Regions from separate parts of the Microbispora sitophila genome, predicted to be linked through region 4. Evidence: predicted binding sites of a transcription regulator. Region 4 holds the regulator's gene; each other region holds the start of a gene.
What was found. Region 4 encodes LexA, which represses DNA repair genes until DNA is damaged. Its sites were predicted from a motif close to TCGAACANNTGTTCGA; they were not measured.

Region 1: a site for LexA is predicted at 1,756-1,771, ahead of recA (recombinase RecA). Genes of this name have one in related genera too.
Region 2: a site for LexA is predicted at 2,266-2,281, ahead of ruvC (crossover junction endodeoxyribonuclease RuvC). Genes of this name have one in related genera too.
Region 3: a site for LexA is predicted at 2,500-2,515, ahead of IL992_RS28305 (Rv2578c family radical SAM protein). Genes of this name have one in related genera too.

Annotation. Positions count from the first base shown of each region.
Region 1 is NZ_JADBGC010000006.1:210,527-215,164, reverse strand. Features, by position in the region: gene IL992_RS13120 (ABC transporter ATP-binding protein) at 1-226, shown strand, start outside; gene IL992_RS13115 (ABC transporter permease) at 223-1,308, shown strand; gene IL992_RS13110 (hypothetical protein) at 1,332-1,607, opposite strand; gene recA (recombinase RecA) at 1,938-3,038, shown strand; gene IL992_RS48915 (regulatory protein RecX) at 3,047-4,042, shown strand; gene rny (ribonuclease Y) at 4,323-4,638, shown strand, end outside.
Region 2 is NZ_JADBGC010000021.1:53,975-58,612, reverse strand. Features, by position in the region: gene pdxT (pyridoxal 5'-phosphate synthase glutaminase subunit PdxT) at 1-228, shown strand, start outside; gene IL992_RS32515 (YebC/PmpR family DNA-binding transcriptional regulator) at 232-984, shown strand; gene IL992_RS48585 (GNAT family N-acetyltransferase) at 1,055-2,227, shown strand; gene ruvC (crossover junction endodeoxyribonuclease RuvC) at 2,349-2,951, shown strand; gene ruvA (Holliday junction branch migration protein RuvA) at 2,948-3,568, shown strand; gene ruvB (Holliday junction branch migration DNA helicase RuvB) at 3,681-4,638, shown strand, end outside.
Region 3 is NZ_JADBGC010000016.1:171,840-176,477, forward strand. Features, by position in the region: gene IL992_RS28295 (CatB-related O-acetyltransferase) at 1-177, opposite strand, end outside; gene IL992_RS28300 (TetR/AcrR family transcriptional regulator) at 657-1,268, shown strand; gene IL992_RS28305 (Rv2578c family radical SAM protein) at 1,367-2,491, opposite strand; gene IL992_RS28310 (DUF3040 domain-containing protein) at 2,627-2,884, shown strand; gene IL992_RS28315 (RNA polymerase sigma factor) at 2,926-4,143, opposite strand; gene IL992_RS28320 (YciI family protein) at 4,133-4,477, opposite strand.
Region 4 is NZ_JADBGC010000014.1:144,428-149,065, forward strand. Features, by position in the region: gene IL992_RS25615 (vitamin B12-dependent ribonucleotide reductase) at 1-1,610, opposite strand, end outside; gene nrdR (transcriptional regulator NrdR) at 1,743-2,213, opposite strand; gene lexA (transcriptional repressor LexA) at 2,649-3,365, shown strand; gene IL992_RS25630 (cellulase family glycosylhydrolase) at 3,457-4,638, opposite strand, start outside.

The sequences.
Region 1 (4,638 bases), on a different contig from region 4:
GCGGGAGGGCCGCGGGGTGCTGCGGGTCGTGGTCAGGGACGCCGCGCCCGGCTGGGCCGACGGCCTGCCCGGCGAGCTGACCCGCGAGGGCGACCGCGACGTCCTGCTGTGCGAGGAGGGCGACGACCAGGACATCCTGCGTACGGCGATCGGGGCGGGCAGGGTGGAGCACTTCGGTCGCAGGCAGCCGACGCTGGCCGAGATCTTCAGGGAGGCGGTGGCATGAACGGCCTGTGGCTGGTGGCCCAGCGGGAGATCCGCACGCGCGTCAGGACGAAGTCGTACCTGATCAGTCTGGCGGTCAGCGCCGTCCTGGTGGCCGCGCTGGCGTTCCTGCCCAAGGTCCTCGGCGGCGACGACACCTACGACGTGGGCGTCGTGGGCGACGCGCCCCCGGCCGCGGCCCAGCTCGCGTACTCCCGGTGGCCGGACGAGGCGGCCGCGCGGAAGGCCGTGATCGACGGCGACCTCGACGCAGCCCTGATCAACGGGGACAAGGTCCTCGCGAACGGCGAACTCGACCAGCGGCTCGGGCTGGTCCTGGAGAGCGCCCACCGCGACGCCCAGATCAAGGCGGCCGGCCTCACGATCTCGCCGCTGACGGTGGAGTCGGTCGGCGCGGACGCCCGCTACCAGGGCGTGCGCACCGGCATCGCCACGCTGATCGTGATGGTGCTGTTCTTCCTGCTCATCTACTCCTCGATGTTCGTCGCCATGGGCGTGGTGGAGGAGAAGGGCAGCCGCATCGTGGAGATCCTGCTCACCTCGGTGCGCCCCTGGCAGCTCCTGGGCGGCAAGATCGTGGGGCTGGGCTCGCTGGGCCTGGTCAACCTCGTCGTGGTCATCGCCGCCGGTCTGGCGGCGTCCTTCGCGACCGGCTTCACGGCCGACCTGCCGCCCGGGATGGGAGGCATCGTGGTCAGCGCGGTCGTCTGGTTCGTGCTGGGCTACGCCTTCTTCTCGGCGCTCGCCGCCGCCTTCGGCTCCCTGGTGTCGCGGCAGGAGGAGCTCAACACCGTCCTGACGCCGATGACCATGCTCATGATGCTCACCTATCTGACGGCCTACTTCGCCGCCGTCGAGCCGACGGGCACGGTCGCGCGCGTGCTGTCGTTCGTGCCGCCGTTCTCCTCGATGGTCATGCCCGTACGTACGGCGGCCGTCGACGTGCCGCTGGGGGAGATCCTCATCGCCGGAGCGCTCATGGTCGTGGCCGTGGTGGCCGTCCTGCTGGGCGCGGCCCGCGTCTACCGGAGGGCGGTGCTCCGCACCGGCGCGCGAGTCAAGCTGGGCGAAGTCGTTCGCTGACGGGCGGGGCGCCGCCGCGAGGATCAGGGGTGCCGGGAAAGCGTCCGACGGATCAGTTCGGCCGCACGGCCGGGGTCGTCGGCGCTCTCCTGGCCGCCCGGTGCCCACAGGAACATCCAGCCTTCCTTGGCGGGCGTCGCGAAGACGATCGTCTGCCTGCCGGTGCCCGGGTGCCATACGGACAAAACCGGATCGTCCGTGCCGAGCAGTCGCGCGGAGAGACCGTGCTCGGGGAGCCGCGCCGCGAGCGCCTCAAGGCGGGCCAGGCGCTGTCCGCTGTAGTCGCCGGTGCCCGTCACGTGGCCCCTCCAGCGGGGAGATCCAGCTTTGCTACAAGGATCGTCCCAGGTCAGCGCGCTGGCAACCATGGCAGAGTAACGCCCGGGAATGTAACGGCGCGGTCGGGACGCCGTTTGGCGGCGGGCTCGGCGGCGGTTCGGCATGTGATCGAACAGTCGTTCGGCTATATTGGACTGGTCGCCGCCGGGGTGCGCGCCGTCAGGTCGCCGGGGCGCGACAGGCTCCCGGCCCGCCTTCCGGGGCGGGCTGCGGGAAGCTCCGGAAAATGTCGGTGGCACCCCGTAGCTTTTCGGTGACCGAGCAGACGACCACCCTTCAGGGGGCACCCAATGGCAATCAACGACCGCGAGAAGGCCCTTGAGACCGCCCTCGCGCAAATCGAGCGGCAGTTCGGCAAGGGCAGCGTCATGCGTCTCGGAGACGACGCGCGTGCCCCGATCGAGGTCATCCCCACCGGTTCCATCGCTCTCGACGTCGCCCTCGGCATCGGCGGCTTCCCCCGCGGCAGGATCGTCGAGGTGTACGGCCCCGAGTCCTCCGGTAAGACGACCGTCGCCCTGCACGCCGTGGCCAACGCCCAGAGGGGCGGCGGCATCGCCGCGTTCATCGACGCCGAGCACGCCCTCGACCCCGAGTACGCCAAGAAGCTGGGCGTCGACGTCGACGCGTTGCTCGTCTCCCAGCCGGACACCGGTGAGCAGGCGCTGGAGATCGCGGACATGCTGATCCGCTCCGGCGCCGTCGACATCATCGTGATCGACTCGGTGGCGGCCCTCGTGCCGAAGGCCGAGATCGAGGGCGAGATGGGCGACAGCCACGTCGGCCTCCAGGCCCGCCTCATGTCGCAGGCCCTGCGCAAGGTCGCCGGCGCCCTGAACCAGACCCGCACGACCGCCATCTTCATCAACCAGCTCCGCGAGAAGATCGGCGTCATGTTCGGAAGCCCCGAGACCACCACGGGTGGTAAGGCGCTGAAGTTCTACGCGTCGGTGCGGCTCGACGTGCGCAGGATCGAGACGCTCAAGGACGGCACCGAGCCGGTCGGCAACCGGACCCGGGTGAAGGTCGTCAAGAACAAGATGGCCCCGCCCTTCCGCCAGGCCGACTTCGACATCCTGTACGGCATGGGCATCTCCCGCGAGGGCGGGCTGATCGACATGGGCGTCGAGCACGGGTTCGTGCGCAAGGCCGGCGCCTGGTACACGTACGAGGGCGACCAGCTCGGGCAGGGCAAGGAGAACGCCCGCAACTTCCTGAAGAACAACCCCGACATCGCCAACGAGATCGAGAAGAAGATCAAGGAGAAGCTCGGTGTCGGGCCGCGGCTCGACTCGCCGAGCGAGCCCCCCGCCGCTCCGGCGGCGCCGCCCGCCCCCACGTCCGGCCGGGGCAGCAAGGCGGCCAGCGCGCCCAAGCCGGGTGACGTCTGAGCGCAGGCATGAGGCGCGCGGAGGCCCCCGGCCCGGACGACGAGATCGGGCCGGGGCACTGGAACTCGGGACCCTGGGGGCCGGAAGAGCCGCACGGGCCGATTGAGGACGCGTCCGCGACGATCGCCGCCCTGCGCGCGGAGATTCGGCGTGCGGAGGCCGGGCGGGTGGAGACCGTGCGGGCGGAGACGGGGCGCGCGGAGACCGTGCGGGCGGAAGCGGGTTCGGAGGCCGATGTGGCCGGACGGCGCCGCCGGGGACGTGGCCGTCGGCGGGGAGACCGGGCAGGCCTGAGAGACCGGGAAGCGCTGGGAGACCAGGATGCGCTGGGAAACCGGGATGCGCTGACGGACTGGGAAGCGCTGGGAGACCGGGCGGGGCTGGGAGAGCGGGAAACGCGGACAGACCAGGAAGCCCGGAGAGGCCGGCGAGAGCGTAAGCGGTCCGGCGGGTGGCTTCCCGACGGGCCGCAGGAGGGCACCGCGGCGGGCGAGGGACCGCCGGCCGATCCCGAGGCGGTGGCGAGAGCGATCTGCCTGCGGCTACTGACGATGGCGCCCAAGACCCGGGCCCAGCTCGCGGACGCCCTGCGCAAGCGGGACGTGCCCGAGGAGGCGGCGAACGCCGTGCTGGAGCGGTTCTCCGAGGTCGGGCTCATCGACGACGAGGCGTTCGCCGCCGCGTGGGTGAGCTCCCGGCACAGCGGTCGCGGGCTCGCCCGCCGTGCGCTCGCCCAGGAGCTGCGACAGCGCGGCGTGGCCGAGGAGACGGTCAAGGACGCCGTCGGGCGGCTCGATCCGGACGAGGAGGCCGAGACCGCGCGCAGGCTGGTGGATCGGAAGCTGGCCGCCACCCGCGGGGTGGAACCGCAGGCACGGATGCGAAGATTGGTCGGCATGCTGGCCCGCAAGGGCTACTCGCCGGGACTCGCCTTCCGTGTGGTCCGAGAGGCGATCGAGGCCGAAGGCAGTCCGTCAGATGGGCTTCCGGATACCTTCGAGTGAGCCATAGCACCACACAAAAGTCACTTGACAGGGCATCTTTGCTTGCTCGTTACCTCTCTGACGCTTAATCTCGACCGCAGTGAGGAGTTACTCCGCGCAGCGCGGATTGCCATAACGGTGTACCACGACGGACGAGAGACATTGACCGGCCTTCGGGCCATATCGGTCGCCCCTCGGGGCGTCCGGGCATTGCGACGATATTTGTCCTGGTGACGCCACCGGGCGCTGCCGTGCTGCGCGTGTGACCCCTGCCAAGAGTTGTCGTGAGGGGTGAGCGCGCATGGACACGATCGTGATCGTTCTTGCGGTTGCGGTGGTGCTGCTGGCTCTCGTGATGATCGCCGCCCTCGTCATAGTCATGCGCCGCACCGGTGTCGTCACACCGCCCGGCCCCTCGACCGAGCAGCTCGCCGAGGTGAAGGCCGAGGTCAACGAGGAGCTCGAACGGGCCAGGCGCGAGGCCGAGGAGATCCGCACGAAGGCGGAGCGTGACGCGGGGGAGATTCTCAAGAAGTCGGAGACACTCGCCGAGAGCGCCGCGCTGACGCGCAAGGAGGTCGAGGAGGAGGCGCGGATCCTCAAGACGGAGCTCAAGG
Region 2 (4,638 bases), on a different contig from region 4:
GAGGGAGATCTCGACTTCGCCGGGCGCGGAACGATCAGGGCCGTCTTCATCCGCGCCCCCTGGGTCGAGTCCGTGGGGCCCGACGTGGAGGTGCTGGGCCGCACCGAAGCTGGGGATAGGATCGTCGCGGTCCGACAGGGACCGTTGCTCGCGACGTCCTTCCACCCGGAGCTGACCGGCGACGCGCGGGTGCACTCGTATTTTGTCGAAATGGTGAGGGAGCTCTAGGCGATGTCCGGCCACTCCAAATGGGCGACGACGAAGCACAAGAAGGCGGCGCTGGACTCCAAGCGCGGCAAGCTTTTCGCCAAGCTCATCAAGAACATCGAGGTCGCGGCCAGGACCGGCGGGCCCGACCCGGACGGCAACCCCACGCTGTTCGACGCCATCACCAAGGCCAGGAAGAACTCGGTCCCGATCGACAACATCGAGCGGGCCCGCAAGCGCGGCGGCGGCCTCGAGGCCGGCGGCGCCGACTGGCAGACGATCATGTACGAGGGCTACGCCCCGGGCGGCGTCGCGGTCCTCATCGAGTGCCTCACCGACAACCGCAACCGCGCGGCGTCCGAGGTGCGCGTGGCGCTGACCCGCAACGGCGGTTCGCTCGCCGACCCCGGCTCGGTGTCGTACATGTTCAACCGCAAGGGCGTCGTGATCGTCCCCAAGGGGTCGCTGACCGAGGACGACGTGCTCATGGCCGTCCTCGACGCGGGGGCCGAGGAGGTCAACGACCTCGGCGAGAACTTCGAGGTGGTCTGCGAGGCCTCCGACCTGATCCCCGTGCGCAAGGCGCTGCAGGACGCGGGCATCGACTACGAGTCGGCCGAGATGAGCTTCGTCCCCACGCTCAACGTCCCCCTCGACGAGGAGGGCGCCCGCAAGGTCTTCAAGCTCATCGACGCGCTCGAGGACAGCGACGACGTGCAGAACGTCTGGGCGAACTTCGACGTGAGCGACGAGGTCATGGAGAAGGTCGAGGCCTGACTCCGGAGCCGGGCAGGGGGGCGGAAAACCGGTGGCACAGGCCGCCGGGGCCCGCATAGCTTGGCCGGTTGTGGAAATCCGTCATCTCACGAGCGACGACCTGGACGCCGTCCTCGACAACCGCAGGCGCGCCTTCGGCCCCTTGTCCGGCGGCGCCGCCGAGACCTGGCGCAAGCTCGTCTCCCCGATGCTGCCCGAAGGCCGTTTCCTGGGCGCCTTCGACGGCTCCCGTCTCCTCGGCGCGGCCAGGGTCAACCCGTACGTCCAGTGGTGGCACGGCCGCCCGCTGTCCATGGGCGGCGTGGCGAGCGTGACGGTGGCGCCGGAGGACCGCGGCAGGGGAGTGGGCCGGGCGCTCATGGACGCGGTGATCGAGCGCTGCGCGGAGCTCGGCCACGCGGTCTCCGCGCTCTACCCGGCCACCACGCCGCTGTACCGGAGCGCGGGCTACGAGCACGCCGGCGTGCTCCAGCGGATCACCCTGCCCTCCGAGGCGCTGCGCACGCTGGACGGCCCCGGCGGCGCGGCCGGCGCGGTCAAGCTGCGCCGGATGGGTCCCGCCGACGCGGCCGAGCTCGTGGCCCTGATCGGCAGGCTGCACGCCGCCACGCGCGCGAGCGGGCCGCTGTGCTTCGACGAGCGGACCTGGCGGCTGTGGCTGGAGGACGACGACGACTTCTGCTACCTGGCCGAGGACGGGTTCGTCGTCTACCGGTGGAGCGACGGGAACATCGAGGTCGACAACCTGCTGGCGGGGTCGGAGGCGACGGCCCGGGCCCTGTGGTCGATGGTCGGCAGCGCCTCGTCCGTCGCGAGGTCGGTGACCGCCTGCGCCGACCCGGCCGACCCGGTGCTCTGGATGCTGCGGGAGCGGTCGAAGGACGAGGTCACCCAGACCCGGTGGATGTTCCGGCTGATCGACCTGCCCGCCGCGGTCGAGGGGCGCGGCTTCCCCGCCGGGGTCCGCGTCGAGACCCCCGTCGAGGTGACCGACTCCCGGCGCCCGGGCAACGCGGGCGACTGGCTGCTGCGGGTGGACGGCGGCTCCGGCTCCGTGACCCGGCGGGACGCGCCTTCCGGGGACGCGACGCGGCTCACGATCGGCGGGATGTCCGCGCTGTTCGCCGGCGTGCCCACGGCCACGCTCCGCCGTGCCGGCCTGCTGACCGGCGGCTCTCCCGACGCCGACGACGCGCTGGACGCCGCGTTCGGCTGCACCGCGTACATGATCGACTACTTCTGACGCACCCGCGCGGCCGCTGATCGCGATAGAGTGACCGACCGAACAGATGTTCGGCGCAGTGGCGGCCGCGCGGTGGCCGCGCCGCCGGGATCAGGGAGGCGTGCCGGTGCGGTTGCCCCAACTGCGGGTGATGGGCGTGGACCCGGGGCTGACGCGGTGCGGTCTCGGCGCCGTGGAGGGCCGTCCGGGCGCGCCGCTGAGCCTGCTGTCGGTCGGGGTGGTCCGCACCCCGGCCGACGACGACATCGGGTCCCGGCTGGTCGTCATCGAGGCGGAGATCGAGCGCTGGCTCGACGAGATCAGGCCCGACGCGGTCGCCGTCGAACGGGTCTTCGCCCAGCACAACGTCCGTACGGTCATGGGGACGGCCCAGGCGTCGGCCGTCGCGATCGTCTGCGCCGCCCGGCGGGGGCTGCCGGTCGCGCTGCACACGCCGAGCGAGGTCAAGGCCGCCATCACGGGCAACGGCAACGCCGACAAGAAGCAGGTCGGCACGATGGTCACCCGGCTGCTGCGGCTCGACGCCATGCCCAAGCCCGCGGACGCGGCCGACGCGCTCGCCCTCGCCATCTGTCACGTCTGGCGCGGCGGCGTGCAGCACCGCCTAGCCGACGCCCTGGCCCGGGCCCGTTCCGGGGGTGCGGGCCCCGCGAGCTCTGGTAGGACTGTGAGGCCCGGCGAAGTCGCGGCCGGGCGTCCGGACCGGGGAGGGAACACGCGGTGATCGCATCCGTTGCGGGGCAGGTGGCGGCGATCGGGGCCGACAGCGCCGTGGTCGAGGTGGGCGGCGTCGGGATGCTCGTCCACTGCACCCCGGGCACCCTGGCCGGGCTGCGGGTCGGCGAACCCGCCCGGCTGTCCACCTCGCTCGTGGTCCGCGAGGATTCGCTCACGCTGTACGGCTTCGCCTCCGACGACGAGCGCACGGTCTTCGAACTGCTCCAGACGGCCAGCGGGGTCGGGCCGCGCCTGGCCCTGGCCATGCTCGCGGTCCACGCGCCCAACGCGCTGCGGGTCGCGGTGGCGAGCGCCGACATCAAGGCCCTGACGATGGTGCCTGGCATCGGCCAGAAGGGCGCGCAGCGCATCGTGCTTGAACTCAAGGACAAGCTCGGCGCCCCGGCGGCGGCCGTCGACGCCGCGCTGAACGGCGCGGCGGCGGCGCCCGTCTGGCGCGACCAGGTCCACGCGGGACTGGTCGGGCTCGGCTACTCGTCCAGGGACGCCGACGAGGCGCTCGCGGCGGTCACCGCGGAGGCCGAGGCGGAGGTCGCGGCCGGCCGCAGCCCCCAGGTGGCGTCGCTGCTCAAGTCCGCCCTGCGGGCGCTGAGCGTGCGGTGACCTCGTGACGGGCCGCGCCTCGCCCCGTGCGGGGCGCGCGGCGGGCTGATGGTTCGATGAAATTTTCACCGGGAAGCGGACGGGTCCCGGCAGGCCGAGCGGATGGTGTCGAGTGAGCTTCGAGCGGGATCTCGTGTCGCCGGAACCCGAGGGCGACGAGCGGGCGATCGAGGCCGCGCTGCGTCCCCGGCGCCTGGACGAGTTCATCGGCCAGGGCCGGGTGCGCGAGCAGCTGTCGCTGGTGCTGGAGAGCGCCCTGCGCCGCAACCGCCCGCCCGACCACGTCCTGATGAGCGGCGGCCCCGGGCTCGGCAAGACGACGCTCGCGATGATCATCGCCTCGGAGCTCGGCGCGCCGCTGCGGATGACCTCGGGCCCGGCGCTGGAGCGCGCGGGCGATCTCGCCGCGATCCTGTCCACGCTGACCGAGGGCGAGGTCCTGTTCATCGACGAGATCCACCGCATGGCCCGCCCGGCCGAGGAGATGCTCTACCTCGCCATGGAGGACTTCCGGGTGGACATCGTCGTCGGCAAGGGCCCAGGCGCCACCTCGATCCCCCTCGACATCGCCCCGTTCACGCTGGTCGGGGCCACCACCCGGGCGGGGCTGCTGCCCGCGCCGCTGCGCGACAGGTTCGGCTTCACCGCCCACATGGACTTCTACGAGGTCGCCGAGCTCGAGCAGGTGCTGCGGCGCTCCGCGCGGCTGCTGTCGGTGGAGTTGCCGGACGAGGGCGCCCACGAGATCGCTCGCCGCTCGCGCGGCACGCCTCGCATCGCCAACCGCCTGCTCCGGCGGGTGCGCGACTTCGCCGAGGTCCGCGCGGAGGGCGTGATCACCCGTGAGATCGCGGCGGCGGCGCTCAACCTGTACGAGGTCGACGCCGAGGGGCTGGACCGGCTCGACCGTGCCGTGCTCGACGCGCTGCTGCGCAAGTTCGGCGGCGGCCCGGTGGGCCTGTCGACGCTCGCCGTGGCCGTGGGGGAGGAGCCGGAGACCGTCGAGGTCGTGGCCGAGCCCTTCTTGGTGCGGCAGGGGCTGCTGGCCCGCACCCCGAGGGGCCGCGTCG
Region 3 (4,638 bases), on a different contig from region 4:
CCCGTAGTGGTACAGCACGTTGCGGGTCTCGAAGGCGGTCGGCTCGTCCGGGTCGTCGTAGTAGGAGAACTCGCCGACCTCGATCAGCGGTGAGGTGATCAGCGGTTTGAGCAGCACCACCCGCGGCTGCTCGGGCATCGGATGCAGCACGGTCGGGTCGGCGGGCACGGTCGGCATCACCGGTCGTTTCCTTTCAAGGGGGTGTTCGCGGGCCTGGGCGCGTCAGGCGTTGAGGACCTCTGACGGCTCGCCGAGCTTGCGCGCCAGGGCGAGAGACTGCGCAGTCCACAGGAGCCGGCCGACCGGCGCCGAGAGCCGGGCGGCAGGCGCGGCGGGATGTCTTGCCGAGTTCGTTCTCACGGGCGATCCCGACCCGCGATGAGCGAACAGGTCACCGAGTCACGGGCGAGCCTGCGGGCGAAGGACGTGGCGACGGCAAGAGCGGTGATCTGTGCGGGCATTCGGGCGCTCGGAAGCACTCGGGGACAGGGCGGCCGTCAGAGGCCGCACGGCCGGGCGAGCGCTTCGGGAGAGCATCGACGACTCCATTATTGCGACAGTTGATGCATTAAGATACTGCCACGACGCCGTCCCACCGAGCAACCGGACCGCCAGCGATGACTCCTTCAGCGCCACAACCCGAGGGTTCCGGCCCCGTGCCGCCGTCCAGGCGCCGCCCCGGCGGCCGTACCGCCCGTATCCGCAGGCAGGTGCTCGACGCGGTCCTCGCGGAGCTCGGGGAACGCGGTTATGACGGGCTCAGCATGGACGCCGTCGCCGCCCGCGCGGGTGTGCACCGTGCGACGGTGTACCGGCGCTGGGGAGATGTCGGAGGGCTGCTCGCCGACGTCCTGGACGCGGCCAGTGACGACGCCTGGCAACCCCCGGACACCGGCTCCCTGGAGGGCGACCTGGCGGCGCTGAACCGTGAGATCCAGGACGCGCTGACCGCACAGCCGCCGATCGTGTCGGCCCTGATCGCCGCCTCGTTCCGCTCCGACAAGGCCGAGCACGCCCAACGGCGGCTCTGGGAGGACCGCTACGTCCGCTGCGAGATCATCGTCGACCGGGCCATCCGGCGCGCCGAACTCCCCCCGCACACCGACGCCCGGCCACTGCTCATCGCCGCCACCGCACCCGTGTACCACCACCTGGTGCTTCTCCGCACACCACCCGACCCCGGCCTGCCCGGCCAGGCGGCCAGAACCGCCGCCCTCGCCGCAGCCGCCGGCGCCTTCACCGCGCCCTCGCCGGCCGGCGGCACCTGACGGGCCCGGCCAGGGCCGCCCCCGCCGATCCGGGTACGTGACGTGTGGCGGTCCGCGCGGCCGGTTGCACGGGAATCCTGCGGATGGAAGGCCGCTACCTAAAGGAGCGTGAGCTGTTCGGGCGTCGCGGCCGGTGCGGGCGGGGGGACCGGCCGCTCGCCGGGCCGCTGCCCAACACCGGCGCCGCGCGCCTCTGCTGCTCGATCGCCGCGCGCTCCTGCTGCTTCGCCCCCGCGCGGGGCCGACCGGCCGATGCCGTGCTCGCGGGCGAGCGTGCGCACGGCCTGGCTGATCCGTTCCTGGTATGCCTTGGGGGCGTAGGCGCCCCGGCCGTACAGCTCCAGATAGCGGGGGACGAGCCGGGGATGCTCGCGCGACAGCCAGGCCATGAACCACTCGCGCGCGCCCGGCCGCAGGTGGAGCACGATCGGTGTGACGTGCGTCGCGCCGGTCTCGGCGATGCGGCGCACGGTGGTCTCCAGCGCCCGCGGGGAGTCGCAGAGATAGGGGAGGATCGGCGCCATGAGCACGCCGCACGGGATGCCGTGCTCGTTCAGCGTGGCGCACACCTCCAGCCGCTTGCGCGGTGACGGGGTGCCGGGCTCGACGGCCCGCCACAGCGACTCGTCCGTGAATCCGACCGAAACGGCGGTGCTGACGTCGGTCACCTCGGCCGCCTCGGCGAGCAGGTCGAGGTCGCGCAGGATCAGCGAGCCCTTGGTGAGGATCGAGAACGGGTTGCGGGCGTCCCGCAGGGCCGCGAGGATGCCCGGCATCAGCTGGTAGCGGCCCTCGGCCCGCTGGTAGCAGTCGACGTTGGTCCCCATCGCGATGGGGTGCCCGCCCCATCGAGGCGCCGCCAGCTCCCTGCGTACGAGGTCGGGGGCGTTGACCTTCACGATGATCTTCGAGTCGAAGTCGCGGCCGGAGTCCAGGTCGAGGTATTCGTGCGTCCTGCGGGCGAAGCAGTACGTGCACGCATGGGTGCAGCCCCGGTAGGGATTGATCGTCCATTCGAACGGGACCCGGCTGGCCGAGGGGACCCGATTGATGATCGACCGCGCGTGGATCTCGTAGAACGTCACGCCCCGGAACTCCGGGGTGTCGAAGGTCCGCGTCACGGCCGACCGGGCGAACAGGGGCGTCGTCTCGCCCCGCCCGCCGTCTTGCCCGCCGTCCCCTGTGTCCATGCCCACGTCGAGGCGCAGCCCGTCCCACCGCACTCTCTGATTAGAACAGAGGTTCGATGGAGATCGCAACGTGCAACGCGTCGTAAATCGCGGCCCTGGAAACGGCTAACGATCTTCATCGTTGGGCAGAACGTCGGCACATACCTTGCGTTCTGGGAGTGTTGCGCGATGGCCTGGTCGCAGGACGAAGAGCGGATGCTGGCGATGATCGAGCGGCACCTCACCGACGAGGACCCGAAGCTTGCGGCCAGGCTCGAGTCGTTCAACCACCGTGCGGGGCGCGGGCGGCAGGGGCGGGGTGCGGGCCGTCGCCGGCCGGGCCGCTCCACCGTGATCATCGCGGTGAGCTGGCTGCTCATCGCCACGTTGATCGCGACCTTGCTGGTCATGGCCCTGCGGCACGACGCCGCGGCTCTCCCGGTGTAGCCGCGTTCAGGACCTCGCCGACCAGGCCGGTGCCGAGCCCGTCATGAGCCGGCGCTGCCGGGTTCTGTCCGGACGGAGGGCGCGGTCTCGCCCAGCCGCTCGGCGAGGAAGCGCCGTTCCGGCTCGGTCTGCGCGAGGTCGAGCGCCCGGCGGTAGGCGTGGTGAGCCTCGGCGGCGCGGCCGGCGCGACGCAGGAACTCTGCGCGGGTGGCGTGGAAGTACCGGTAGTGGCCGAGGTCGAGGCGGTCGAGGATGGCCAGGCCGGCTTCGGGCCCGTCGATCTCGGCCACGGCGATGGCCCGGTTCATTTCGACGATCGAAGAACGGGTCTGCCGGGCGAGCGTCTGGTACAGCGCGGCGATCTGCCGCCAGTCGCGGGGCTCATGCAGGTGCAGGTCGGCGATGGCCGCTTGGACCAGGTAGGGCCCGGGGCGGCCTCGTGCCATGGCCCGCCGCAACAGCGCCAGGCCCTCGTCGATCTGCCGCGTGTCCCACAGAGTACGGTCCTGGTCGTCGAGGGGGACGATCCGCCCGTCGCGCAGGCGGGCCGCTTTGCGCGCGTCGTGCAGCAGCATCAGCGCCAGCAGCGCGAGTACTTCAGGTTCGTCAGGCATCAGGCCGGCGAGCGCCCGGCCGAGGTGGATCGCTTCCGCGGTAAGGTCGACGCGGCCGCCGCCCCAGCCCTGGTTGAAGATCAGATAGACCACGGCGAGGACGGCCGCCAGCCGGTCGGGCAACTGGTGATCGGGCGGCACGGCGAACCGGATGCCCGCGTCGCGGATCTTGTGTTTGGCCCTGGTCAGCCGCTTGCTCATGGTCTCGAATGGGACGAGGAACGCCAGCGCGATCTCGTCGGTGGACAGGCCGCCGAGGGTGCGCAGGGTGAGCGCCACCTGCGCCTCGAGGGCGAGCGCCGGGTGACAGCAGGTGAAGATCAGCTCCAGTCGCTCGTCCGGGATGGCGGCGTCATCCATGGGTGCCTCCGGTGGCTGTGACCCCGTCTCGATGTCGCGGGTGAGCAACTTCGTCTTGTCGGCCAGGACCTGCCGGCGGCGCAGGTGGTCGATGGCGCGGTTGCGCGCGGTGGTGATGAGCCAGCCGGTGGGGTTGGCCGGTTCCCCGTCGCGTGGCCAGCGTTCGGCGGCGACGGCGAACGCTTCGGCGGCCGCGTCCTCGGCCAGTTCTATGTCGCCGAGGATCCCGACCAGTGTGGCCAGCACGCGACCCCACTGGTCGCGGAAGACGGCGTCAAGCGCCACGGAGGCGTCCGCCGAGGATGGGCCGCACCTCGATCGCGGTGCCGGGTCTGGTCACCTGGAGCAGTTCCGCAGCGGTGGCGAGTGCCCCGTCGAGATCGTCGGCCTCGATCAGGATCAGGCCGGCGAGATACTCCTTGCTGTCGATGAACGGCCCGTCGGTCAGCAGCATCCGCCCTTCTTCGTTGCGCAGCGTGGTCGCCGACTCCTCCGCGTGGAGCCGTGCCCAGCCGGTGACGTCCGGCCGGTCGAGCAGGGGGGCGAGAGCGTCCGGTATCGGGCGCGTCGCCCGGTCCGTGTCCTCCGCCGGGCTGTAGGCCAGCAACGCGTACTGCATGAGTCCTCCGGTCACGGGTCGGTGCCGCGTCAAGTATGAGACGAACGGCGTCGCCGCGGACGGACAGCGATTGCCGGGTGTTTTTTTCCAGCGGCGGTGTCCGTCCGGCGCGTGCCCGTTCGTCACTGCTGCGGATCCGCCGACAGGGGGCGGCGGGGGCG
Region 4 (4,638 bases):
TCGCCCAGTTTGAGGCACTCCTGCCACTGCCGGGTGGCCTCGGCGTGCAGGGCCTTGTCCATGTCGTCGAGCGTGCGCAGGTCGTCGTTGGCCGCGGCGTGCTTGCGCATGACCCGCTTGTGCGGCTCGGCGTTGCGCTGGTAGCCGTCGTACGGGCCGACGATCCCGGCGAGCTCGGCCGAGCGGCGGTAGGACACGGCGGTCATCAGCGAGGTGATCCCGGCCGCGATGGCCCGGCCGCCGTCGGAGTCGTACGCGTGGCCGGTCGCCATCAGCAGCGCGCCCAGGTTGGCGTAGCCGATGCCGAGCTGGCGGTACGCCCGGGTGGTTTCGGCGATCTTCTGCGTCGGGAAGTCGGCGAAGGTGATCGAGATGTCCATCGCGGTGATGATCAGCTCGGTGACCTTCACGAAGGTCGCGACGTCGAAGCTGTCGTCGTCACGCAGGAACTTCAGCAGGTTGATCGACGCGAGGTTGCACGAGGAGTTGTCCAGGTGGACATACTCCGAGCAGGGGTTGCTGGCCGTGATACGCCCGGTCTCCGGGCAGGTGTGCCAGTCGTTGATCGTGTCGTCGTACTGCACGCCGGGGTCGGCGCACTCCCAGGCGGCCTGGGCCATCTTGCGGAACAGCGACCGGGCCTCGACCTCCTCGATGACCTCGCCGGTCAGCCGGGCCCGCAGGCCGAACTTCCCGCCGGCCTCGACCGCGCGCATGAACTCGTCGGAGACCCGCACCGAGTTGTTGGCGTTCTGGTACTGGACGGAGACGATGTCCTTGCCGCCGAGGTCCATGTCGAACCCGGCGTCGCGCAGCGCGCGGATCTTGTCCTCCTCGCGCGCCTTGGTCTCGATGAACTCCTCGATGTCGGGGTGGTCCACGTCGAGGACGACCATCTTGGCCGCCCTGCGGGTGGCGCCGCCCGACTTGATGGTGCCGGCGGAGGCGTCGGCGCCGCGCATGAAGGAGACCGGGCCGCTGGCCGTGCCGCCGCTGGACAGGAGCTCCTTGGAGGAGCGGATGCGGGAGAGGTTGACCCCGGAGCCGGAGCCGCCCTTGAAGATCACGCCCTCTTCCTTGTACCAGTCGAGGATCGACTCCATCGTGTCGTCCACGGCCAGGATGAAGCAGGCGCTCACCTGCTGGGGCGAGCGGGTGCCGACGTTGAACCACACCGGGGAGTTGAAGCTGAAGATCTGGTGGATCAGCGCGTGCTTGAGCTCGTGGTCGAAGATCTCCGCGTCCTCCTCGGAGGCGAAGTAGCCGTTCTCGACGCCGGTCCTGGTGTAGACGCCCACGACCCGGTCGACGAGCTGCTTGAGGCTCGACTCGCGCTGCGGGGTGCCCACGGCCCCGCGGAAGTACTTGGTGGTGACGATGTTGGCCGCGTTGACCGACCAGAAGTCCGGGAACTCCACGCCGTGCTGCTCGAAGTTGACCGAGCCGTCCCGCCAGTTCGTCATCACGACGTCGCGCCGCTCCCAGCGGACCTCGTCGTACGGGTGGACACCCGGGGTGGTGAAGACGCGCTTCATCTTCAAGCCCTTGCGCGGGCGCTTGCCCGCCCGGCCCCCCGCGCCCGATACGGTTCCGCTCACGGTCTCCGTCATGATTTCCCCCTCCCAGGGGCCGGTGGAGCCCCTCTTTCGGACCACGCTCGTTACAACCTCATCGTCGCGCCGCGGCCACCGCACCCGCGCCGTGCCGCCGCCTTCGCCCCGTCCCGGTCTCCCGGGAGGCGCTCACTCCTCGATCGGCTCCCGGTCGCCTCTGGCCGCCCTGAGCCGCTCGATCTCCGCCTCGAAGTCGGCCAGCGTCTCGAATCCCCGGTAGACCGACGCGAAGCGCAGGTAAGCCACCTCGTCGAGGTCGCGGAGCGGACCCAGGATGGCCAGGCCCACCTCGTGGGAGGCGATCTCGGCCGCGCCGGTGCCCCGGATGCTCTCCTCGACGCGCTGCCCGAGCTGGGCGAGGGAGTCCTCGCTGACCGGGCGTCCCTGGCAGGCCCGCCGCACGCCGGCGATGACCTTCTCCCGGGAGAACGGCTCGGTGACTCCGCTGCGCTTGCTCACCATCAGCAGCACGGTCTCCTGGGTGGTGAACCTGCGCCCGCACTCGGGACAGGTGCGCCGGCGGCGAATCGCCGCCCCGTCTTCGGCCGCACGGCTGTCCACGACCCGGGTGTCCGGGTGGCGACAGAACGGACAGTGCACTTCATCGCCTCCCTGAACGCACATCCCGAACACAAGGTGTGGTGAACTTACACCGCTGTGACTACTAGATGTTGTGGTCCAACCGTAGGAGTGCCCGACCTTGAACGCAAGTCGAACCGGCCACGGGAGGGGAAGTGCCTGTTCGGCGCGCGTGTCGCACCTCCAGTCACCGCCGCATCACCTGCCCCGCGGGTCGCGGAATACGCCCTTTACGCGCTTTTCCCGGCCCATTTCCGTACGGCTTCTGACCTGGGCGTACAGCGCCCAGAGAAGATCGGGTAAATCGAACACGGGATCGATCGAACTCCCGTACGATGAGGTGGATGGACGGCGAGATCGGCGATTTCGCTGGATATCGAACAATTGTTTGACGGTGATCTTGAATCGCGGTACGGTCGCTCTGTGCGACATGAGGAACACGGATTGAGAGGTGGCATCGTGAGTGACCGAAGTGAGCAAGCGGATGGCGTCAGCGACCTCGCGGTTCGCAGGCGCGACTCGCTTGGCCTCACCCCCAGGCAGCGGAAGATCCTCGAGGTGATCCGCGACTCGGTCCAGCAGCGCGGCTATCCGCCGTCCATGCGGGAGATCGGGGAAGCGGTCCAGCTGACCAGCACCTCCAGCGTGTCGCACCAGCTCACGGCGCTCCAGCGTAAGGGCTACCTCCGGCGTGACCCGCATCGGCCCCGGGCCCTGGAGGTCCGGCTGCCGGGCGAGCCGGTGCTGTGGGTGGACCCGGACGCCACCTCCGAGGAGGAGGCCGGGTTCAACCGGCCCACCGCGGCCTACGTGCCGCTGGTCGGCCGCATCGCGGCCGGTGGTCCCATCCTCGCCGAGCAGAGCATCGAGGACGTGTTCGCGCTGCCCAAGCAGCTCGTGGGCGAGGGCACGCTGTTCCTGCTCCAGGTCTCCGGTGACTCGATGATCGAGGCCGCCATCGCCGACGGCGACTGGGTCGTGGTGCGGCAGCAGCCGGTCGCCGACAACGGCGACATCGTGGCCGCCATGATCGACGGCGAGGCCACCGTGAAGACGTTCAAGCGCAAGGACGGGCACGTGTGGCTGGTGCCGCACAACCCCAACTACGAGCCGATCCCCGGTGACGAGGCCACCGTGCTCGGCAAGGTCACGGCCGTCCTGCGCAAGCTGTAACCGTCCGCCGGTTCCGGACGCCGCACAGGGGACAAGCCCGGCGCTCTCGTGAGCGCCGGGCTTGTGCTGCTGTGCCGTGTTCGGTTCGCCGTCAGGAGGCGGTGCAGCTCACCGGCGACGGGACGCCGTTGGTGCCCGACCAGGTGCCGTTGAAGCCGAACGTGGTCGAGGCCCCGGCGCCCAGCGCGCCGTTGTAGGACAGGTTCGTCACCGTGACGTTGGCTCCGCTCGCGCTGAGCGTGCCGCTCCAGAGCTGGCTGATGCTCTGGCCGTTCGGGAAGGCCCACTTCACGGTCCAGCCCGAGATGGCGGACGACCCCGCCTTGACCGTGACCTCGCCCTGGAAGCCGCCGGGATACTGGTTGGCGACCTTGTATGTGGCGGTGCACGTCTTCCCGCCCGGCGACGAAGGGGACGCGGACGGCGACGCGGAGGGAGACGCCGACGGCGAGACCGACGGGGACACGCTCGGCGAGGCCGAGGGCGACACCGGCGGCGTCGGGTTGCCGCCCGTGGGCGGGATCAGGTAGGGCGAGATGATGCTCTGCTTGGCCTGGTCGACCGTCGCCCAGTCGTCCTTCAGGATGCCGCCCGTGTCACCCGAGTTGGGGTTCCACGACCAGTAGGTGAACGACATGCCGTTCACCCCGCTGCCCATGTACTTCATGAGCTCCTGGAGCCAGATCTTGTCGATGTTGCTGGCCAGCGTGGTGCCGAACTCGCCGACCATGATCGGCGCGATGTTCTGCTTGTACAGGTAGCCCCAGTACTTGTCCCAGACGGCCGGCATGTTGGCCGGGTACGACGGGTCGTCGAACCACGCCTGGTGGTAGACCGACGTGGCGTACTCGTGGGGCGAGTAGACGAGCCGGTTGGCCACGTTCAGCCGCACCGGGTACTGCCCGGCCTTGGTGAGGTTGCCGCCCCACCAGCCGCAGTCCTCGTCGTTGCTGGTGTCGTTGTCCCAGACGTTGGACAGGCCGCCGCTCGGGCAGCTCACGCCCTCCACGAAGATCAGCCAGTTGGGCTGCACGGACAGGATGGCGTTGCCCGCGCGCTCGGCCGCCAGGCGCCAGTCACGCGACTCGTCGCCACAGCCCCAGCAGGAGCCGGTGGCGTTCGGGTTGGTGCCGTCGGCGTGCGGCTCGTTGTGCAGGTCGGCCCCGATGACGGTGGTGTTGCCGGCGTAGTGCTGGGCCAGCGACTTCCAGTCGCTGATCCAGGTGGACTCGGGGACGCCCGAGGTGTACCACAACGCCGTCTGGCCCGCGCT